Regions from separate parts of the Vreelandella sulfidaeris Esulfide1 genome, predicted to be linked through region 1. Evidence: predicted binding sites of a transcription regulator. Region 1 holds the regulator's gene; each other region holds the start of a gene.

Region 1 (7,609 bases):
TGCCACTATCACAGTTAAAAAACAGCGTTTCTATAACATTATCGAACATTGTACTATAACGCTACTTATCAATATTGAGCGATTAAGCCCTCTTAATGATGAGTCCATTATTAACTCAGCCGCGTCATCGTTCTGTGGATTCATCACTTTATATCTTGAGTGGCTATGTCTTGAGTACCTGTGGCTTGAATATCTATGCCCTAAACGCCCTACGCACTCAGGGCTAACGAACTCAACTACTGCCTATAAGGGGTATCGAGGTGTTATTATTGGCGGTGACGACTGTGTATATTTTCAATTGTTAAGAGAAAACGCTATGCGCCAGCCTATCGCTCCGCCCAGCCTACTTCGCGAAAGCGCACTGCGTACGCTGCAAATTGAGCAGGCAGCTATTGGCGGCCTGCAGGCTAAGCTAGATGAGAGCTTTGACCGTGCCTGCGAGTTAATCCTCGCCTGCCAAGGACGCGTGGTAGTGACCGGCATGGGTAAGTCGGGACATATTGCTGGCAAGCTAGCGGCGACGCTAGCCAGTACTGGCACGCCAGCTTTTTTTGTTCACCCCGGCGAAGCCAGCCATGGCGATTTGGGCATGATCACCCGCGCAGATGTCGTACTGGCGTTATCTAACTCCGGTGAAACCGCCGAGGTCACTGCACTCTTACCGCTGCTTAAGCGTCTGGGCACACCGCTTGTCAGCATGACGGGGCGCCCCCATTCCACACTTGCTAAGCACGCCGATGCGCATCTGAACAGTGGTGTTGAGCGTGAGGCATGCCCACTCGATCTGGCACCCACCAGCTCCACTACAGCGGCGCTCGCCCTGGGCGACGCTTTAGCTGTCGCGCTTTTGGAAGCGCGTGGTTTTACCGCTGAAGATTTTGCCCTTTCTCATCCAGGCGGCAGTTTGGGAAAGCGCTTATTGCTGCGTGTCAGAGACCTGATGCACGATGGGGCGCGCCTACCTCAGGTTCCACTGGGAAGCCCGCTGCGCGACGCGTTATTAGAAATCACCCGGCAAGGGTTAGGCTTCACCTGCGTGGTCGATAGCGAGGGACGCCTAGCCGGAGTCTATACAGACGGTGATCTTAGACGCACGCTGGATCAGTTTCATAACCTGCATGATGTCCTCGTTGATGATGTCATGACTCGACCGGGCAAACGCATTGGCCCCGACATTTTAGCAGCCGAAGCAGTACGTATAATGGAAGAAAGCCGGATTACAGCGCTAGCCGTCGTTGATGACCAACAGCGCCCTATCGGGGCTTTACATATGCATGACCTGCTCGCCAGCGGCGTTATTTAACGCATTAGCATTACTTGAATAGCGTTACCGACCCGCTTTACGAATTTAATGAAATGGAGGCTCTATGACCCTACCTGCTGCGCTAATTGATCGGCTCCGCCGTGTGCGCTTACTAGCACTGGATGTTGACGGCGTACTCACCGATGGCCGCCTGTATTTTCAGGCCGACGGCATCGAAATCAAAGCGTTCCATACCCAGGATGGCCATGGGCTGAAACTGCTCAAACGTGTAGGCATTCACGTTGCGCTGATTACGGGACGCGATTCATCTATGGTTAGCCAACGCGCCGCAGCACTTGGCATCGACCATGTCCATCAAGGCAGCGAAGACAAGCTCTCTACCTTGCGCGAGCTTTGCCAGCGACTTGATATAGAGCTGGAACAGGTGGCCTATTGTGGTGACGACCTCCCTGACCTAGCGGCTATTAAACGTTGTGGCGTCGGCATTACCGTTCCTAACGCGCCGGATTATATGCACACTCATGCCGATTGGATTACTGAGCGGCTAGGGGGCCACGGCGCTGCACGCGAAATTTGCGATACATTGCTTGAAGCTCAGGGGCACTGGGGCGCGGTGCTCGACACCTATCTGCACGGTCTTAAGTAAATGTTTAAACGGCTTAAAATGCGCGTCTGGCTAACCGGATTAGTGCTCTCTTTGGGCGTACTGCTGGTTTGGCTTGACCCACGTGGACCTCAAGACATTACCATCGATCCTGAAGCGCAGGCGCAGGAGCCGGGCCACGTACTCGAAAACGCTGAAATTACGTTATTTGGTGATAGTGGCAGCATTATGCAGTCGTTAGAAACACCACGCCTCATTCATACTCCCCAGCGAAGCGAGACCTGGACAGAAGCGCCCAAAGCAATATTGTATGACAGTGAGAATCGCCAGTGGTTAGCCAGCGCCGATGTCGGCATGCTCAACTCCTCTACCCAAGCCTTGTTACTGTCAGGCTCGGCTAACCTGATCGCTCCAGACGAAGGTTGGCAGTTAGATACCGAGCTATTGCATTATGATGGATTAAACCAGCACGCGTGGAGTGAAACACCGGTAGTGTTGCAGCAACCGCCCCAGCAGATGACGGCTTCACGTATGGACGCGTGGCTTAACGATAGCCAGGTTCGCTTAACTGATAATGTGCGCGGTATACATCCTCCGGCCACGCAACGCTAATAGGAATCACCATGAAAGCTATCATTTATACAGCCGTTTTCTACACTAGCTTTTTTGCGCTTTCGCTACCGCTATCGGCACTGGCCCAAACGGGCACTTCTTCACAACAGGCCCCGGTAGAAGTGGAAGCAGACCGCTTAGACCTTGATCAGCGGGCAGGCACCGCCGTTTACACGGGAGATGTAGAAATTCGTCAAGGCGAAATGCAATTACGTGGCGAGCGGGTAGAAATTGAACGCAATGAGGCAGGCGAGCTTGCCCTGGCGACGGCCACCGGTGAGCGCGCCTATTTACGCCATCAAGCTGAAGGGCAAGATGGCCCTACCGAAGGCTGGGCGAGGCGTATTATCTATCACGTCGCCGAGCGCCGTGTAGAGTTGATCGACCAAGCCGAGCTCATTCAGCAAGAGGATACTTTTAGAGGCGGTCGCCTTGAGTATTTTATTGACCGTGAGGTGATTCAAGCGCGCTCTGACGTTGATGGCAGCGAGTCCCAGCGCATACGCATGACTCTTCAGCCGGAACAGTAGGAGCCAAGCCGTGGCAACAGCAGATACCGCACCGATTAAAACCCTTTATGCTCACCATTTGGCAAAAAGCTACAAGCGGCGCCGAGTGGTTAAAGACATCAATATAGAAATTTCCCAAGGTAGCGTTGTGGGCTTGCTCGGCCCCAACGGGGCGGGCAAAACCACCTCGTTTTATATGATTGTGGGGCTGGTGAAATCCGATGCTGGCGAGGTAGGCATCGACGATGTGGACTTAACGCGCGCTCCCATGCATGAGCGCGCAGCGGCGGGAATTGGTTACCTTCCCCAAGAGGCATCTATTTTCCGTAAATTATCGGTTGCCGATAATATTATGGCGATACTCGAAACCCGCAAAGAGCTTAACCGCAGCGATCGGGAACAGCGCTTAGAGGCTTTGCTGGAAGACTTTCATATCACGCATATTCGCGACAATTTAGGCATGAGCCTATCGGGCGGGGAAAGAAGGCGCGTGGAAATCGCACGCTCACTAGCGACAGAGCCTGCCTTTATTTTGCTTGATGAACCTTTTGCTGGCGTAGACCCCATTTCGGTAGGCGAGATAAAAACCATCATCCGTGCGCTAAAGCAGCGCCATATTGGTGTGCTAATTACTGATCACAATGTGCGTGAAACGCTCGATATTTGTGATATCGCCTATATCGTGGGTGATGGTCAAATCATCGCTAGCGGCTCTCCAGATGCCATTCTCACAAACCAGAAGGTGAGAGACGTTTATTTGGGTGCTGACTTTCGTCTGTAAGGCTTTTCTTAATTCTGACGCTTATTTTTGGCCTATAAATAGTGCTCTACAATGACTTTACCACCAATGGCATGCTTATTGCACTTGCACCTGGTCCTCACTCGCACTAGGGTGGAGGATTCTGAATAACGAGTGGTTCTCAGATGGTCATGAAAGCTTCTCTACAACTGCGTATCGGCACACAGCTGACCATGACACCTCAGCTGCAGCAGGCCATCGCCCTGTTACAGCTATCAACGCTGGACCTTCGTCAAGAAATTCAGCAGGCCTTAGACGCCAACCCCCTGTTGGAACAGGAAGATGAATTTAGCGAACAGGCCGTCAGCGAGCCTAAAGAAGAAGAGTGGTCCGAGAGTATTCCCACCGAATTATCAGTAGATAGCGATTGGTCAGATACCTACCAGGATATCGGAAGTCACGGCGCCAGCAGTAGTGAAGGGCCCGACTTTGAGCGTCAGGCTGCCGGCCAGAGCCTTCATGGGCACTTGCTATGGCAACTGGCGATGACCGATTTTGGCGAGCGTGAACAGCAGGTTGCGGAGAGCTTAATCGATGCGCTAGACGCTAACGGCTATTTAACCCAACCGCTCAATGACATCCGTGAAGGGCTTCGCGCTCAAGGCATTGACGGACTTAGCCAGCGCGAGGTAGAAACCATCTTGCTCAAGCTCCAGCAGTTTGAGCCAACGGGTATCTTTGCCCGCGACCTGCGTGAATGCCTAATGCTGCAGCTAGCGGCCCTTCCTGATGATACCCCGCTACTGGTCCCCGCCCGCCGCTTAGTGCGACAGTTTCTTGAAGCGTTGGGCAAAGATGACATGCGCTTGCTAAAACGCCGACTGGGGCTTGATGATGATCAGTTGGCGGATGTCATTTTGCTAATACGCAGTCTTGATCCACGCCCAGGCAGCGCCTATGGCGATACCGACGACAGCTACGTAACGCCGGATCTCGTCGTACGCCATGACCATGAAGGCTGGCATTTAGAACTCAACCCCGAGGCGCTGCCACGGCTGCGGATACAACCTGACTATGCCAGCTTGATAAAGCGTGCAGACAAAAGTCAGGACAACCAGTTTCTTAAAGAGCATCTTCAGGAAGCTCGCTGGCTGATTAAGAGTCTTTCAAGCCGCAACGATACGCTGCTACGTGTTGGCCGTGAAATTATCACCCGACAAATTGGCTTTTTAGAGCATGGCGAAGAAGCGATGAAACCTTTAATACTCGCCGATATCGCCGAAGCCGTGGAAATGCACGAGTCGACTATTTCACGGGTAACTACTCAGAAATATATCCATACACCGCGGGGCGTTTTTGAGCTCAAATATTTTTTCTCGAGCCAGGTAAGTGGGCAGGATGGCGATAGCCACTCCAGTACGGCTATCCGCGCACGGCTCAAGAAACTGATCCAAGAAGAGCCGCCTGGCAAGCCGCTTTCGGATAGCCGCTTAGTCACGCTCTTAGATGAGGGGGGCATCCAGGTGGCACGTCGCACGGTGGCCAAATACCGCGAAGCGATGGGCATTCCCTCCTCCAGTGAACGGCGCCGTTTGCGCTAGCACTCGTCACCCTCTCAGGGAAACTCTCGACAAGGGCTTTGCAACGCGGCAAAAAGGGTTACAATCGAAGTACAGTCCGATGGATAAGGAGTACGTCAATGCAAGTTAATATCACTGGTCATCACGTAGAACTGACCGACGCCTTGCGTGACTATGTCAACGAAAAGCTTGAACGTGTAGAGCGCCATTACGACAATATAACCACGGTGCAAGTCACCCTATCAGTAGAGAAGGAGCGCCAGCATGCCGCCTGTACACTGCATGCTGCAGGCGCTGACTTACATGCCGAAGCCATAGACAGTGATATGTACGCCGCTATTGACGCACTAGCGGACAAAATTGACCGTCAACTCGTTAAACATAAGGAAAAAGCACAAGCCCGCGCCCAAGGCGCAGGTGTGCGTTAATTCAATGACGTTGGAAACCATACTCCCCCCGGAACGTGTCCTCTTCGACGTACCCGGGGGCAGCAAAAAAAGGGTGCTGGAGTTTTTCAGCACCTTTATTGCCCAAAATATTCCCAGCCTGGACAGTCAAGAAGTGTTTAGCCGTTTAATCGGTCGAGAGCGCTTAGGCAGTACAGGTATTGGTAACGGTGTGGCTATTCCCCACGCGCGCAGCCCACACTGCTCTGCCCCTATCGCAGGGTTTTTAAAACTGGCAGAAGCGATTGATTTTGATGCTATCGACGGCGACCCGGTAGATCTGGTGTTTGTACTGCTAGTGCCGGAAGAAGCCGATGATACGCACCTTTCTCTGCTAGGCCAGGTGGCGACCATTATGAATGATGCGGACACACGTCAGCAGTTGCGTAAAGCAGGCAGCCAGCGTGAGCTACTTGAGCTGATTACTGGCAAGATTCGTGAGCAATCAGCAACCTGAGGGCCGTACAAACCTGTTTTTGAGCAGTTCAAACAACTGTTTCCGCTTACCACCCTCAACGCAGCTTGATCAAAGCAAAGAGAGACTCTATGCAACTGGTGATTATTAGCGGCCGCTCAGGGTCAGGTAAATCTATTGCCTTACAAGCGCTCGAGGATCTTGGCTATTACGCCATTGATAATCTTCCCGCCATGCTGCTGGGGTCGTTGGTTGACGAACTACGCCACCAGGGAGGCCGCACCCACTTGGCGGTCAGCATCGATGCTCGCAACCTACCCGGTGCACTGGAGCGTCTGCCCTCGCTGTTAGAGGAGCTATGCCAGCGTAAGATTGATTTTCAAGTCATCTACCTGACGACCGATGCGCGTATACTGCTTGAACGTTACTCCGCTACGCGACGGCGCCATCCGCTGACGCGCGATAGTGAAATGACGTTGGAAGAGGCGATTAATAAAGAAGAAGAAACACTGCACGATATTCGTGATCTAGCCGACTTACTCATCGATACATCACGCTTATCGGTACACGATTTACGTCGACGCATTACCGACCAAGTAGCGCACCAACGGCGCGATAAGTTGACACTGACACTTGAATCTTTCGGTTACAAACGGGGTGTACCGTTAGACGCCGATCTGGTATTCGACGTGCGCTGTTTGCCTAATCCTTACTGGGATCCCACGCTACGTCAATTCACTGGACGCGACGCTAATATTGCGGCTTTTTTAAGCAGCTACCCGATTGTTGATGCCATGAGAGACGATATTCAGGCATGGCTTGAACGTTGGCTACCTGCTTATAAGAATAGCCAACGCAGCTACATGACTATCGCTATTGGCTGCACGGGTGGCCAACACCGTTCGGTCTATATGGTCGAACAATTAGCTGAGAGACTGGCACACAGCATAGGCGAGATTCAATTACGTCATCGCGAACTAGGGCTGCAATATACGTTGGGAGGTCAGCCAACCGTACCTTTAGCCAGCAATGATTACAGCGACGAGCGACAAGAAACCTCTTAAGTGCCTCTACCCATAATGACACCACTCGGCGAAAAGGAACCAGGGTGCCAGAAAGAATACTCACACTCACAAACCAACGCGGTTTACATGCACGCGCAGCCACTAAACTGGTTAAATGCGGCCAACATTTCACGGCAAAAATACGGGTCTACAAGCAACATCAGGTGGCCGACGCCGCTAATATTATGTCATTGCTAATGCTAGCTGCCCCTTGCGGAACTGAGCTAAAGGTCAATGCAGAAGGGGACGACGCCGAACAGGCGCTTGATGCTATTCAAGCGCTGTTCGAAGCCCGTTTTGAAGAAGATCAGTAACCGCCCGCTTTTACTTGTTAGTCACCAGCCACCGTCATTGCATCTATTAACCAGCTTCCCGT
Region 2 (7,609 bases), 2.1 Mb from region 1:
CGCGCGGGGAATCGGTGCCGACGAGGTCGGCTGTTCCGATTTAACGTTGCTATACGGCATAGGGGTCACCCATTGAAAGTGATTATTGGAAGTGGGCTGGCGGCGTTGTTAAGTCAGTACTGTTATTATTTAGTCGCTATTTATTTGTTAGCCATCCGGTTGGCGTCATTCGCTGTGTTTAACGCCCGGCAATACACAGAGCATTTCATACAGCAGCGTGGCGCCCATTAATGCCGTGTTCCCGCTGGGGTCATAGGGTGGTGATACTTCCACTAGGTCGCAGCCGACAATATTTAGGCCCGCCGCGCCGCGAACAATTTCTAGCCCCTGGGCCGAAGTCAGCCCGCCCATTTCCACCGTGCCGGTACCGGGGGCAACAGAAGGATCCAAACCGTCAATGTCGAAGCTGATATACACCGGGATATCGCCCATTTTTTCGCGCACTTCAGCCATCAGCGGCGTCAGCGAGCGATGCCAGCACTCCTCAGCCTGCACCACACGAAAGCCCTGCTCGCGACACCAGTCGAAATCCTCAGGGGCGTAACCGGTCCCGCGCAGGCCGATTTGCACAACCTTGTTGTGGGCCAGCAGACCCTCCTCCTGGGCACGACGAAACGGCGTCCCATGGGCAATCGGCTCGCCAAACATATGCTCGTTCACATCGGCGTGGGCATCGATATGAATCAACCCCACCGGGCCGTGCTTTTTGGCCATCGCGCGCAGAATTGGCAGCGTCAGCGTGTGCTCGCCGCCTAGCGTCAGCGGAATGCAGTCATGCTTTAACACGTCGTCGTAAAAGGCCGTGATGATGTCGACGCTTTTCGGCAGGTGGAACGTATTAATCGGTACGTCGCCGATATCAGCTACTTGCAGGCTTTCAAACGGTGCGGCGCCGGTGGCCATGTTGTAGGGGCGAAGCATGCGCGACTCATCGCGAATCTGCCGCGGCCCAAGGCGCGTGCCGGGGCGGTTCGAGGTACCGATATCCATGGGAATACCAATAAAGGCGGCATCCAGCCCTTGGGCGTTCTCTTGAGTAGGCAGGCGCATCATGGTGGCGGGGCCTGCAAAGCGCGGCATGGTGTTGCCGCCCAGCGGCTGATTAAACTCTGACATCGTTATCTCCTTGGATTTATTGTGGCGTTGAGGCACGGCTGATCCATGCTGCCTAGTTGGGTTCTTTGTCTTCTTGGGGTTTTTTGTCTTGTAAGACGTTGCACATAACGTGCCAACCCTGCGCTAGCGATAAACAGGTAGGATTACTGGCAAAACGATGCAAAAATGCATCAATAAAGCCCACCAACGATTCACAAATGAATCAATAATTCATTTATGAATCACCTGGGCAAGGCTGGCTGCACTGAGAGGGATGGCGTGAGAGAAACACAATGAGTGAAATAGACAAGCACGTACTGCAAACCATCGTAGAAACCGCCAACGACCACTTCTTTATCGTCAGTGGCGATGGGCAGATCGTGGATGTCAGCCCAGGTGCCGAAGCGGTTTATGGAGTATCGCGTGAAGAGCTGCTTTCCAGCAGCGTTCAACAGCTACAGGCGGCTGGGGTATTGAAGCCCTCCATTACCATGGAAGTCATGCGTACCCGTCGGCCCGCGCAATTGATGCAAATCACCGGCACAGGCCGGCGCGTCATTGCAGAAGCCTATCCGGTGTTCGTGAATGGCAAGCTGGAACGCATTATCAGTCGCTCGCGAGATTTAACCGACCTCCAGTTGCTGCAAGACGAATACGCGCTGCTCCAAAAACGCTTTAGCGAACACTTAAAGCGCAGCCATGCCGCGCCGGATGCCGAAGAGCAGGCGTTGGATGACGCCCTGGATAACCTGCAGGTCAGAAGCCATGTGATGCGGGAAATTGCCCTACTGCTCAAGCGGGTCGCCCCTTCAGACGCCAATGTGCTGATGCTGGGGGAGTCCGGCGTGGGCAAGACCGCTTTTGCCAAGCAGCTACATCGCTGGAGCCAGCGCCATAACGGCCCTTTCATCGACGTCAACTGCGCGGCGATTCCTGAAAATCTGTTCGAGTCCGAAATGTTTGGCTACCAGCCCGGCGCTTTCAGCGGCGCCGCACGGCAAGGTAAAGCCGGGTTATTGGAGCAGGCCGAAGGGGGCACGCTGTTCCTCGATGAAATCGGCGAACTGCCGCTGCTAATGCAAACCAAACTACTCAAAGTCATCCAGGACGGCAGCCTGACTCGCTTGGGCGATACACGCTCGCGCCGGGTCGATTTTCGCTTGGTGGTGGCGACCAATCAGGACTTGGGAAAACAGGTAGAAGCGGGACTTTTCCGCTTGGACCTTTACTACCGCCTCAACGTGATCCCGGTCACCCTGCCGCCACTGCGCGACCGCCGCGAGGATATCCCCGATCTGGTCGAAGCGTGCTTAAAAAGGCTGAACCAGCGCTATGGGCGGCAGAAAATTCTCGGCAATCAGGTATGGTCGACTCTGATGGGCAGCGACTGGCCGGGGAATGTTCGCGAGCTGGAAAACTGGCTGGAGCGGGCCTGGCTCTCAAGTTCCACCGATCAAATTGAAGCCCCCACCGCACAGGCCCATAGCGAACAGCGCGCCGACAGCTTGCCGAGTGGCTCCCCCGCGCCGCTGGTAGCGCCGCTTGCTCCGGAAGAGAATCTCAAACAGTACCTCGAACGCTTAGAGTGTGAAGCGCTGCAAGCGCTATGCCACACACTCCCCAGCACCTACGCCATCGCCAAACGGCTGGGCATTAGCCAATCCAGCGTGGTGCGCAGGCTGCAGCGCTACGGCATCAAAGTCACCAAGTGAATTTTTCGCTTGACACGCGTTTGTTATATAAGTGTCATACAACGGCAACACCTTCAACACAAGCTGACCTAATAACAACCAACAGCCGGTGATGTGTGTGCTATGTCTAATCAATCGCGTATCCGCCTGGAACGCGTCATCAAACGTTGGGACGCGACCACTGCTGTCGATGACATCTCCTTCGATGTCACGCCTGGGCAATTCGTCATTCTGCTGGGCCCTTCGGGCTGTGGAAAATCAACCACGCTGCGCATGATCGCAGGCTTGGAAGAGGCCAGCAGCGGGCGTATTCATATCGGCGAGCGCGACGTCACGCGCCTGCCGCCTGGCGACCGTGGCCTGAGCATGGTGTTTCAATCCTATGCGCTGTTTCCGCATTTAAGCGTTGCCGACAACATCGTCTTTGGCCTGCGCAGCCGCAAAGTGCCCAAAGCCGAGCGGGGCGAACGACTAGCCAAGGTCGCCGAACTGGTTGATCTCACCGATTACCTGGGCCGTAAACCTGCCCAGCTTTCCGGTGGGCAGCGCCAGCGGGTCGCCCTGGCACGCTCGATTATCTCCGAACACCCAATCTGCCTGATGGATGAGCCGCTCTCCAACCTGGATGCCCGACTGCGCAGCGACATGCGCCGGGAAATCAAAGCGCTCCAAAGTCGCCTAAACATGACGGTGATCTACGTCACCCACGATCAGGTCGAAGCCATGAGCATGGGCGACCGCGTCATACTGATGCAGCACGGCAAAATCGTGCAGGACGGTACGCCCGACGAACTTTATAACCGCCCCGCCAGCGCCTTCGCCGCCAGCTTTATTGGAAGCCCAGCGATGAATCTGCTGCCGCTGGTGGCCGGTGAGACTGGCGCCGTCATCGAAGGTGAGCCGAGCACGCCCGTGGCCCTCATGGAGGCCGCCGGTGGACACTTGGGCGTGCGCCCAGAAGATATTGAGCTACGGCCAGCGGCGTCGCCAGGCGTACCCGCCAAGGTAATAAGTGAAGAGTACTTGGGGGCAGATACCATTGCCTATGTCGAGGTGGGCTCGCATACCCTGCGCGTTCGATTAAGCGGCAAACCGCTATTGACTGGCCAGCCATGCAGCCTCTATTGGGCGTCCAAGAACATACACCTTTTCGATGCTAACGGCCTACGGCGCGATGATATGCCACTAAGCGATTTCGCTCCGCCAATCCGCAGCATTCCTCGTCCACCGGCGGTGGGCTCTTTCCAACACTGATCGCTTTTCAACCTTGATTCAGTCCTGATACTTGTGGAGTCTTTTATGCGTGCGCGGATCCCTTTTGCGATGACGGCCCTGGCAGCGGGCTTATTAAGTGCCGCCCAGGTTAACGCTGATAGCGTTGATCTGACCATGTACTACCCGGTCTCGGTGGGCGGGGCGCTCACCGATGTGGTGGACAACTTAGTAGCGGAGTTTGAAAGCGAACACCCGGATATCAACGTCGAAGCGATCTACGCCGGTAACTACGACGACACCCGCGTACGTGCCATGTCGGCCATGGAAGCCGGCGACACGCCTCAGCTGTCGGTCATGTTTTCCATCGATCTGTATGAGCTGATCGAACAAAACGCCATTGTGGCTTTCGATGACCTAATCGAAACCGACGAGGAGCGCGAATGGCTGGATAGCTTCTACCCCGGCCTGATGGAAAACGGCCAGTTGGATGGCAAAACCTACAGCATCCCGTTCCAGCGCTCCACCATCGTACTGTTCTGGAATAAAGACGCTTTTGAAGCCGCTGGCCTAGATCCCGAAACACCGCCTGAAAACTGGGAAGAGATGGCCGAGATGGCCGCCACCGTTAGGGAAGCCTCCAACGGCGAACAGTGGGGCGTGATGGTGCCTTCTACCGGCTACCCCTACTGGATGTTCCAGGCCTTTGCTTTTCAGAACGGTCATCGCTTGATGAGCGAAGATGGCACCGAGGTCTACTTTGACGACCCCGCCGCGGTGGAAGCGCTGGAGTACTGGGTATCGCTTGCTGACGAGCACAACGCCATGCCCGATGGCACCATCGAGTGGGGCACGCTGCGCCAGAACTTCTTGGAACAGTCCACGGCAATGATTTGGCACACCACCGGTAACCTGACAGCCGTGCGCAGCGAAGCCGATTTCGACTTCGGTGTTGCCATGCTGCCCATGAAAACCCAGCGTGGCAGCCCCACTGGCGGCGGCAACTTCTATATTTTTGAAGACGCCAGCGAAGAGGAGCAGCGCGCGGCGATGACCTTTATCCGTTGGATGACCGCCCCCGAACGTGCCGCCGCCTGGTCGATTGAAACCGGCTACATGGGCGTCAGCCCCGCTGCTTACGAAACCGAGGCACTCCAAAGCTATGTTGAAGAGTTCCCACCCGCCGCCGTCGCCCGCGACCAGCTTGAACACGGCACTGCGGAGCTCTCCACCTACCAGGGTGGCCGCATTCGCCGCGCCCTGGATAACGCCGTACAAGCGGCGCTGACCGGTCAAATGACACCGGAAGAAGCGCTTAATCAGGCGCAGCAAGAGGCCGATAGCGTGCTGCGCCGCTACGCCCGTTAATTGTTATAGGTTTTACTGTTCGCCGGGGCTCGCCCCGGCTTCCTTCACTTGCGGTGTTCCATCATGTCCTTAACCGCTTCCCATAAAATGCAGCTTTACGGTGCGCTACTGTTGTTACCGGCGGCGGTACTGCTGACGACTTTCGCTTATCTACCGACGATCACGACGGTGATCAATAGCCTGTTTTTACCAGGCTTTCGGGGCGCCCCTGCTGAGTTTGTAGGGCTTGAAAACTATCAGGTATTGTTCGATGACCCGACGTTTTGGAAAGTAGCTCGCAACAACTTAATCTACGCCGTCGGTACAATCCCCACCTCTATCGCGCTGGCCTTATGCATGGCGCTATTCGTTAACGGCAAACTGCGCGGGCGCGGCGTTGTGCGCATGGCCTACTTTACGCCGACCATTCTACCCATGATCGCCGCTGCCAATATTTGGATGTTTTTCTACGCGCCACAGATTGGCCTATTCAATAAACTGCTCGGCATGTTGGGCCTCTCCGGGGTGAACTGGCTGGGCGATCCAAGCGTTGCGTTAAGCTCGGTGATCGTGATGTCGGTGTGGAAAGAAGCCGGCTTTTTTATGATCTTCTACCTGGCGGCGCTGCAAAGTATGCCACCCGAGCTAAAAGAGGCGTCCGACCTTGAAGGTACCAGCCGCTGGAGTTTTTTTTGGCGGGTCACCTTCCCACTATTGATGCCCACCACGCTGTTTGTGCTCATCAACGCCCTAATTAACTCGGTAAGGGTGGTGGATCACCTGTTTATTTTGACCAAAGGTGGTCCGAATAACGCCACCAACCTACTGCTCTACTACGTCTACGAGAACGCGTTTTCGTTTTTTGATGGCACCACAGCCGCGACTATTACGGTGGTTATTCTGCTGGTACTCGCCATCGTTGCCACGCTCAAGTTCACGATTCTAGATCGTAGGACGCACTATCAATGAAGTCGACCACTGCCTATGCGCCCCGCTCCCGTTTCGTCTCCATTCCATCACTGGAAACCGTGGCCGCGTGGCTGCTGGCGATTATCTGGATTTTTCCGTTGCTGTATGCCTTTTGGGCCGCCTTTCACCCCAGCGAGTTTATGGTGAATTTCGAACTTTTCGCCCCGCTGACGCTGGAGAACTTCGCCAACGCCTGGTCGCAAGCGCCCTTTGCCCGCTACTACCTGAATACCTTCGCCCTGGTAACGGGGGTGGTGATCGGTCAGTTTGTGGTCTGTACCCTGGCGGCGTTTGCCTTTGCGCGCTTTCCGATTCCCGGCAAGAACATTCTGTTTATGCTGGTGCTGATTCAGCTCTTTGTGTTCCCCGAAGTGCTGATTGTCGAGAACTACCGCATTGCCAGTGAGCTCGGGCTGATCAACACCATCACCGGGATTGGCCTACCCTATGTAGCCAGCGCCCTGGGTATTTTTCTGCTTCGCCAAACCTTTAAAACCATCCCAAGGGAGCTTGAAGACGCCGCCCGCATCGAAGGCTGCAACTGGCTGGAAATTCTCTGGAAGGTGTACGTACCGCTCGCCAAGCCCACCTACCTGGCTTATGGGCTGGTCTCGATTAGCCACCACTGGAACAACTTTATCTGGCCGTTAGTGGTCACCAACTCGGTAGAGAGCCGCCCGCTCACGGTCGGGTTAGGCGTCTTTTCCGCGCCGGAAACCGGCGTCAACTGGGCGACTGTGAGCGCCGCAACGTTGCTCAGTATCGCGCCCCTGCTAGTGGCTTTCCTGCTCTTCCAACGTCAGTTCGTTCAGTCGTTTCTACGCGCTGGGATTCGCTAGGCAAAATCCTTTGAGTTTTCGTGCGACAATTCTCCCTCAAGCACGCGATAAGGAGAGCATCAATGCACGGCGACCCTCACCCGGCAGCCCTCAAAGTGTTGCAGGAGGTATTTGGCTACGACAGCTTTCGCGGCCCGCAGCAGGCCATCATCGAGCATGTGATCGCCGGCGGCGATGCGCTGGTGCTGATGCCCACCGGCGGTGGCAAGTCGCTGTGCTATCAGATCCCGGCACTACTGCGCGAAGGCACCGCCATTGTGGTCTCGCCGCTGATCGCGCTGATGCAGGACCAGGTGGCGGCGCTTAAGCAGAACGGGGTTAGGGCGGACTACCTCAACTCCAGCCTCGACTACCACGAGGCAGTCGCGGTAGAGAATCGCCTACGGGCGGGGGAACTGGACCTTTTATATGTCGCCCCCGAGCGGCTGGCCACGGCGCGTATGCAGATGCTACTGG
Region 3 (7,609 bases), 1.3 Mb from region 1:
CGAGCCTAGAGACGATTCTATGTGATTTTGAGCGCTTTTTACGCCAGTGCGCCGCGCCTAATCACTACGATTACAAAGGCAGTTAAAACAAATATTCGACACGAGCACTCTAAAACTATACAAATAGTGTACAAACGAACCTTGTTAGCGAGGAGATTGCTCATGTTAGGCATGTTTAAGCGCGACCCCAAAAAAAAGCTTCAGCAAGCGTATGAGCGCAAACTTCAAGCCGCGATGGAAGCTTCACGCAACGGTGATATGCGCGCCAATGCCACCCTTACTGAAGAAGCAGAAGCACTGCTGGCTGAGATTAAGCGCCTTGAATCAGCGCAGTAACTCTCTGCAAAGGGCATGGCGCATTAGCGCATTAATGGTTTGCTTAGCGATGGGCCTACAGCCCGGTGTGATAATGGCAGCCTGCCCAAGCCCGGGTCAGTGGTGGCAGGAAGATCAGCCGCTAACGACACGCCAGGCACTATCCACCTCGGCCCAGCAGCAAGTTGTGTTGCTAGGCGAACAGCACGATGAAGTATCCCATCACCGCTGGCAGCTGCACACGCTGGCAGGCTTGCATGCGCTTAATGATGAACTGGTGATTGGCTTGGAAATGTTACCGCGTAGCGCTCAGCCCGCCCTTGATGCCTGGATCGCCGGTGAATCAGATGCCGCGACGCTATTATCGCAAACCCGCTGGGATGAGGCATGGGGCTTCGATGCGGCGCTCTATATGCCCATTTTGGAATTTGCCCGTATGGCGCAAGTTCCGCTAATCGCCCTCAATATAGAACCCTCCCTGCGCCATCGACTCGTCAACGATGGCTGGGAGAACGTGCCTGCTGAGGAACGCTATGCCATCCCACCGCCGCAACCTGCCAGCGCCCACTATCGCGCACGGCTGACAGAGGTCTTTAATCAGCATGCCATGGATGACACGCCTGCAGCACTTGAGCGTTTTATTCAGGCACAGTTGACCTGGGATGTCGCCATGGCCCAACGTTTGGCCGAGGCCGCAGAGAGCGGCGCCCTGGCCGTCGGCTTAATGGGTTTGGGCCATGTTACGTATAACGAAGGCGTCGCCTATCAACTAAACGCCTTGGGCATTAACGACACGCTAAGCCTGCTGCCCTGGCAAACGAACCAATGCGAGCTTCCCGCAACCACCTATGCCGACGCGGTCTATATCCTCGCCAACGAGTAGTCTTTATTCATCGGCCAACGCTGGCAGCAGGGTTTTTAGTTTTCGGGTGAGTGTATTACGTCCCCAGCCTAGCAGTTCAGCGGCTTCGCCCTTGCGCCCGCCAGTATGTTTAAGCGCTGTCTCAATCAGAATCCGCTCAAAATCAGGCACCGCTTCTTCCAGTAGATGCGTATGGCCTTCGGCCAGGGCATGATCCGCCCAGTCACGAAACGCCGTGCGCCAGTCACCGTGGGCGCTGCTTTCTGAGGCACTCGGCGAACGCAGCTCCGGTGGCAGGTCCTCAACGAGAATTTCTCGCCCCGACGCCATTACCGTGAGCCAGCGGCAGCTGTTTTCCAACTGCCGAACGTTGCCGGGCCATGGTAAACGCGTTAGGTGGGCCTCCGCTTCGCTGGTTAACACCTTAATATCGGTGGCGAGTTCTTTCGCCGCTTCGGCTAAAAAATGTCGCGTTAAGCGGGGAATGTCTTCGCGCCGTTCAGCAAGCTTGGGCAAATGAATACGAATCACATTCAGCCGATGGAACAAATCCTCCCGAAACCGGCCATCTTCTACCAACACCTCTAGGTTTTGGTGCGTGGCAGCGATGATACGCACGTCTACTTTGACCGGTGTATGCCCGCCGACGCGATAGAATTCACCGTCAGCCAGCACTCGCAGCAGACGCGTTTGAGTTTCCGACGGCATGTCACCGATTTCATCTAAAAACAGCGTGCCGCCATTGGCTTGTTCAAACCGCCCCTGGCGCTGCTGCGCCGCCCCGGTGAAGGCGCCCTTCTCATGGCCAAACAGCTCCGATTCGATCAAGTCGCGGGGAATCGCCGCCATGTTTAACGCAATAAACGGCTTACCCGCGCGCGGGCTATGCTGATGAAGCGCCTGGGCAACGCGCTCCTTCCCCGTACCCGACTCGCCATTAATCAATACGGTGATATGCGAGTGAGAAAGGCGGCCAATGGCACGGAACACCTCCTGCATTGCAGGGGCTTCACCTATAATCTCGGCGTTCAAACCTTCAGGTACAGTGACCGGGCGTTGGCGTTCACGGGCATGTGCGACAGCACGACGTACCAGTGCCAGCGCTTCGTCAACATCGAACGGCTTGGGCAGGTATTCAAAGGCCCCGCCCTGATAAGAAGCAACGGCACTATCTAGATCAGAATGCGCGGTCATCACAATCACCGGCAGGTCGGGGTGTGCTTCCCGCACGCGTGCCATTAAATCCAGACCGTCGATACCGGGCATGCGTATATCGGTCACCAGCACGTCCGGCGGGCTTTCCAATAAGCGTGTCAGTGCCACGTCGGCGCGCTCAATACACTCAACGTCAAGATCGGGTTGCGCCAATGCGCGTTCCAGCACCCAGCGGATAGCGCGGTCATCATCGACAATGACCACCCGCGCAACATCATTACGTGCAGCCTCAGTCATGACGCTTCTCCGGTGAAGTTAATAATCATTGGAATCAGTAAACGAAATTCGGTGTGACCCGCTCGTGAGTCGCATTCAATCAATCCTTGATGTTGGTGCAAAATCGACTGGGCGATAGAAAGCCCAAGGCCACTGCCTTCTGCTCGCCCTGACACCATGGGATAAAACAACGTTTCCTGTAGCGCATCTGGAATGCCGGGACCGTTATCAATGACCGCTACTTCGCTGACTAAACGATGCCGTTCAGCGCCGAGGGTAAATTGACGACGGGCGCGGGTGCGCAGTATTAGGGTAGGCGCCGGCGTTTGCGCATCGCTCATGGCCTGCACGGCGTTGCGCGCGACATTAAGCACCGCTTGAATCATTTGCGATTCATCGCCGGAAAGGTCAGGCAAGCTCGGATCATAATCACGACTGATTTCAACGCTGGGATGCTCGGCAATCAACAGCGACCGCACCCGTTCGAGCACTTTGTGAATATTAACCGGTTCGTGCTTGAGTATTCGGTTAGGGCCGAGCATGGAGTCGACCAGATCGCGCAGACGATCCACCTCTTCCACAATAATATGGGTATATTCGCGCAGCGTCGGGTTGTCTAAATCCCGCTCTAACAGTTGCGCAGCACCGCGAATGCCGCCAAGCGGATTTTTGACTTCATGGGCAAGCCCGCGGGCCAACACCTTGATCGTCTCTTGGCGGGTAGTGAGCGCTTCTTCTCGGGAGATTTGCATTAGCCGGTCCCGCGGCTCAACTTCTAACAGCAGTTCATCGTCAGATAATGGTGTCACCGTATAGTCGACGGTGAGTGGTTCACTATTCAGGGGCGTAATACGCGCTTCGCGCTGAGTATAAGGGTGAAAAGCATCCCGTGCTTTGGCTAACACATCATCAATACTTTCATCACCGCCGAGTAGCGTATCCAGGCTGATCCCGTGAACTCGGCTAAGGCTGACCGCCAATAAAGCTTCAGCGGCAGGGTTCATCCAGCGCACACGCAGCTCGCCGTCTAACAGCAATACCGCCGTGGTGAGATGTTCAAGCAAACGCTGATGCATGGTGGTGTCCTGAGAAATTGCGTCTTCCATCGCGGTGATAGACCTACAGGTGGATGATCAATGTGGGAACTGCAAAAAGCGCGCCAATTATTCCTTTATGCCTAGTTGCACGGCTTGCGGGCAAAGCGGCGGGGATAGATGAATCGTTTTAGCGCAATCGCGACATTAAATGCGCCCACGATTGCACTATTTTAGTGCACTGAGACTTTTAATGGCCCTTTTAAGGAACCGTAATCGTCACCGCCGGGGTGCGGTGCTGTAACCGCTGGCTGCTGTCCAGTAACTCTGCTTGAAGTTCGTGCTGCCCCGCAGGCAGCCCCGTTAACCAGAAAACATCACTGTGCAGCGCGGTTTGGCTAATCTCTCCATTCACTAACAGCCGCACTTGGTGGTCTTCACGCAGCGGTGGCGCAATTGCCACCTCCACCGCGGTGCTTCGCTCCGTCAGGCGTGCGCCTTGCTGGGGCAGCGCAATAGAAAAGTGGTCATAGGGCATAAAGGGCTGCCCTGGTTTGCCACGTGGGCGCATAGCAGCGGGCGTGGTTTCACTGGAAGAGGACATCGCTGACTTTAATGCTGGCGGCAGGCTAGGCAATGGCGTCAGTTCTAATGCCTCGCCGCCACGGCCAGGGTTATCGGTAAACGTAATGTTGCCATGCTCATCGGTGACCCGGTAAACCGTTTGCCCGAACACCGTACCGCCCATTCCCCCCACGCCTAAAAAAGTGATCAGCACACCGCTCATCACGACTGCATTGACCTTGTTCATAGCCTCCCCTTGCAACGCTTCTCAGTCCCCAGTAACAAAAAAACCCCGCCGTAGCGGGGTTCTATTAGCCATCATTGTTACCACCACCTAGCTGATAGTAACAGCCAGTGTCGAGTAACGCTGATTAGCAGCTGTACTTAACAGCTGTACTTAACAGCTATAGTACATATCAAACTCGATGGGGTGCGTGGTCATACGAATACGCTCCACTTCTTCCATCTTGAGGTCGATGTAGGCATCGATCATTTCGTCGGTGAACACGCCACCCTCGGTCAAGAACGCGCGGTCAGCATCGAGTGCTTCCAACGCTTGGTCCAGGCTATGCGCTACAGTCGGTACGGACTTGCCTTCTTCTGGCGGCAGGTCGTACAGGTTTTTATCCATGGCATCGCCAGGATGAATCTTGTTCTTAATACCGTCGATACCGGCCATCAACATGGCAGAAAACGCCAGGTAGGGGTTAGCGGTCGGGTCAGGGAAACGAGTTTCAACGCGTTTGCCTTTCGGGCTAGCGGTATACGGAATACGGATGGAAGCAGAGCGGTTACGCGCGCTGTAAGCCAACATAACGGGTGCTTCAAAACCTGGCACGAGACGCTTGTACGAGTTGGTAGACGCGTTAGTGAACGCGTTCAGGGCACGAGCGTGCTTGATGATACCGCCAATGTAGAAAAGTGCCATTTCAGACAAACCCGCGTACTCGTCACCGGCGAACTGGTTTTGACCATCTTTCCAGAACGACTGGTGGACGTGCATACCAGAACCGTTGTCACCCACCAGCGGCTTAGGCATGAAAGTGGCGGTTTTGCCGTAAGCATGTGCCACGTTGTGGATCACATACTTCATTTCCTGAACTTCGTCAGCTTTCTTCACCAACGTGTTGAATTTAACGCCGATTTCGTTCTGACCTGCGTTAGCAACTTCGTGGTGGTGAACCTCAACCGTCTGGCCAATGGCTTCCAGCGTGTTACACATCGCACCACGGATATCGTGGAAGCTATCAACCGGGGGAACCGGGAAGTAGCCGCCTTTAACGCGCGGACGGTGGCCTAAGTTGCCGCCTTCTACTTGATTACTGGTCGCCCAAGCACCTTCGTCAGACGTGATTTTATACATGGAACCCTGAATGTCAGACTTCCAATGCACTTCGTCAAAGATAAAGAATTCAGGCTCAGGACCAAAGAAGGCGGTGTCGCCCAAGCCAGTCGACTGCAGGTAAGCTTCTGCACGCTTAGCAATAGAGCGCGGGTCACGATCGTAGCCTTGCATAGTGGCCGGCTCGATGATGTCGCAGCGAAGTACGAGTGTGGCATCTTCGGTGAAGGGGTCAAGGTAACCAGTACCGTCTTCCGGGCTCAGAATCATGTCTGATTCGTTAATACCCTTCCAGCCTTCAATAGAAGAGCCATCAAACATTTGGCCATTCTCAAAAAACTCTTCGTTCACATCACGGGCAGGCACAGTCACGTGCTGCTCTTTACCGCGCGTGTCGGTGAAACGCAGATCTACCCATTTAACATCATGTTCTTCAATTAGCGCGAGAGTCTTGGCTGACATAGTGTCCTCCGGTATGAGCGTGGCTTAAAGCTAACGACAGTAAGCTACCGATAAAAGTGTTGTTCGACAAAATACGTGCTAAACCGCACGTTTGTCATTCTTGTTCACTCAACGTTTGCCTGCATTGAAATACAAAACCGTTCAGCGAGCATTTCAGACCGGCTATCGTTTTAGCACGCCGCAAGGCTTATGCCTACGACCCGCTAGCCGCTACAAAATACAATGCAGAGAGCATGCCAAATGTGCACCAATATGGCATAGAAAAAACGTAAGCAACTGTTTCTTAAATATTTAAAAATAGATTCTGATGCATCCTGATGACGCATAAAGTCCAAAGAGCTGCTAACAAGCCTCTTTAACAACCTTTGACGCACCAAAATAGAACAAAAATAACCGCCAATGCACCAAAATGTGCACTAAAAATACTGAGCACCCTTTTTTGGCCCGCAAGCTTTTTTACTTGCTACTCAAATGAAGCAGATACTACAATAAATTACAATTTGAGAGATTTGCTCACAATCGGAGTCGGCAAATAATGAGGTCGGTCTGCTTTATTGTTGATGCAATGGTAACGGGCGCGCAGTTACCACGCCATTTACAATCCATACGTGAATCCGGTGTCGCCGACCACTTGTTGCCCATTTTGGTGACGGGCACTCAAGCGAATGCGCGTCTAACCTCTATCGGGCAGCGTTATCACACTCACTGCCTGATCACCCCTGCGCAACCACTGGGGGCTCGCCTCAATAAAGCCGCATTTACAAGCCAAGCGGCGTGGCTAATCATTGCGCTGCAAAGAAAACCACTGCCTGCCAGTTTATGGGACGCACTCTACCCGCAATTAAACACCTACACCCTTGATGCGTTAATCGTTAGCCTTACCCAGCCATCGCTATCAGAGCGGTTATTGAGGCGTTTATTGGCAAGCGCACTGATAATGCCACCCTATATTGCCGTGAGGCGTGCATGGTTTGAACGTTTAGGTGGGTTCGACCCTGAGCTGGATGAAGACAGTGCAATAGAGGACTTTTTGCAACGCTTACATGCCTGCCCCACCCGCTTTAAAACTTACAGTGGCCACTTGCTTAGCCAGGCGGACGAGCCAGGCACCTCCTCGCTGCCAAAAGCCCCTGAACCCGCTTTCACACCATGGTCGTAATGCTCGCTTTACCCTGATGAATCTTATTACTCTCTTTATTTGCCTTCTGCTACTAGCCTCTTAACGCCTAGCTTATCTAGCTATTTTAATAACTTACCTTCAACTGCTTGCCGAATAGCATGGAACCGAGCGTAGTGATATTGGCTAGCTTATTAAGGGCAACGGATCCCACGCCGCCTACCACGATAAGCACCAGCGCATACACCCCAATAGGCAGCGACAAGGGCTCAACAACCAGATCGGTAAGCACAAAGAACATCGGGTGTGCCAAGTAAATGCCAAACGAATAAACGTTAATGTGGCGCACCCACAAAGGCGCAGGCCGCCCGGCCAGATAACGCATGGCACAGAGCGTAAACAGCACAAAGAAAGGGATTACCCACACCTCTTTGGAGGAAAACTCCAGCCAACCCTCAAAGGTAGCTGCAATAATCAGCGCC

The links. Region 1 encodes sigma-54, which starts transcription at its own class of promoters, with help from an activator protein. Its sites were predicted from a motif close to TGGCACNNNNNTTGCTNT; they were not measured.
Region 2: a site for sigma-54 is predicted at 1,214-1,231, ahead of speB (agmatinase). Genes of this name have one in related genera too.
Region 3: a site for sigma-54 is predicted at 6,232-6,249, ahead of glnA (glutamate--ammonia ligase). Genes of this name have one in related genera too.

The regions. Positions count from the first base shown of each region.
Region 1 is NZ_CM133364.1:1,539,151-1,546,759, reverse strand. It holds gene ACW44H_RS07085 (KpsF/GutQ family sugar-phosphate isomerase) at 317-1,303, shown strand; gene ACW44H_RS07080 (KdsC family phosphatase) at 1,368-1,910, shown strand; gene lptC (LPS export ABC transporter periplasmic protein LptC) at 1,911-2,480, shown strand; gene lptA (lipopolysaccharide transport periplasmic protein LptA) at 2,492-3,010, shown strand; gene lptB (LPS export ABC transporter ATP-binding protein) at 3,021-3,770, shown strand; gene ACW44H_RS07060 (RNA polymerase factor sigma-54) at 3,914-5,329, shown strand; gene hpf (ribosome hibernation-promoting factor, HPF/YfiA family) at 5,428-5,736, shown strand; gene ACW44H_RS07050 (PTS sugar transporter subunit IIA) at 5,741-6,211, shown strand; gene rapZ (RNase adapter RapZ) at 6,301-7,233, shown strand; gene ACW44H_RS07040 (HPr family phosphocarrier protein) at 7,278-7,547, shown strand; gene pmbA (metalloprotease PmbA) at 7,565-7,609, opposite strand, start outside.
Region 2 is NZ_CM133364.1:3,638,962-3,646,570, forward strand. It holds gene ACW44H_RS16930 (YjiH family protein) at 1-60, opposite strand, end outside; gene speB (agmatinase) at 166-1,116, opposite strand; gene ACW44H_RS16940 (sigma-54 interaction domain-containing protein) at 1,389-2,807, shown strand; gene ACW44H_RS16945 (ABC transporter ATP-binding protein) at 2,910-4,040, shown strand; gene ACW44H_RS16950 (ABC transporter substrate-binding protein) at 4,086-5,366, shown strand; gene ACW44H_RS16955 (carbohydrate ABC transporter permease) at 5,430-6,314, shown strand; gene ACW44H_RS16960 (carbohydrate ABC transporter permease) at 6,311-7,153, shown strand; gene recQ (DNA helicase RecQ) at 7,216-7,609, shown strand, end outside.
Region 3 is NZ_CM133364.1:231,913-239,521, reverse strand. It holds gene ACW44H_RS01175 (YqiA/YcfP family alpha/beta fold hydrolase) at 1-86, shown strand, start outside; gene ACW44H_RS01170 (DUF6435 family protein) at 163-336, shown strand; gene ACW44H_RS01165 (ChaN family lipoprotein) at 410-1,198, shown strand; gene ntrC (nitrogen regulation protein NR(I)) at 1,202-2,629, opposite strand; gene glnL (nitrogen regulation protein NR(II)) at 2,626-3,684, opposite strand; gene ACW44H_RS01150 (DUF4124 domain-containing protein) at 3,905-4,453, opposite strand; gene glnA (glutamate--ammonia ligase) at 4,604-6,010, opposite strand; gene ACW44H_RS01140 (hypothetical protein) at 6,546-7,169, shown strand; gene ACW44H_RS01135 (acyltransferase family protein) at 7,255-7,609, opposite strand, start outside.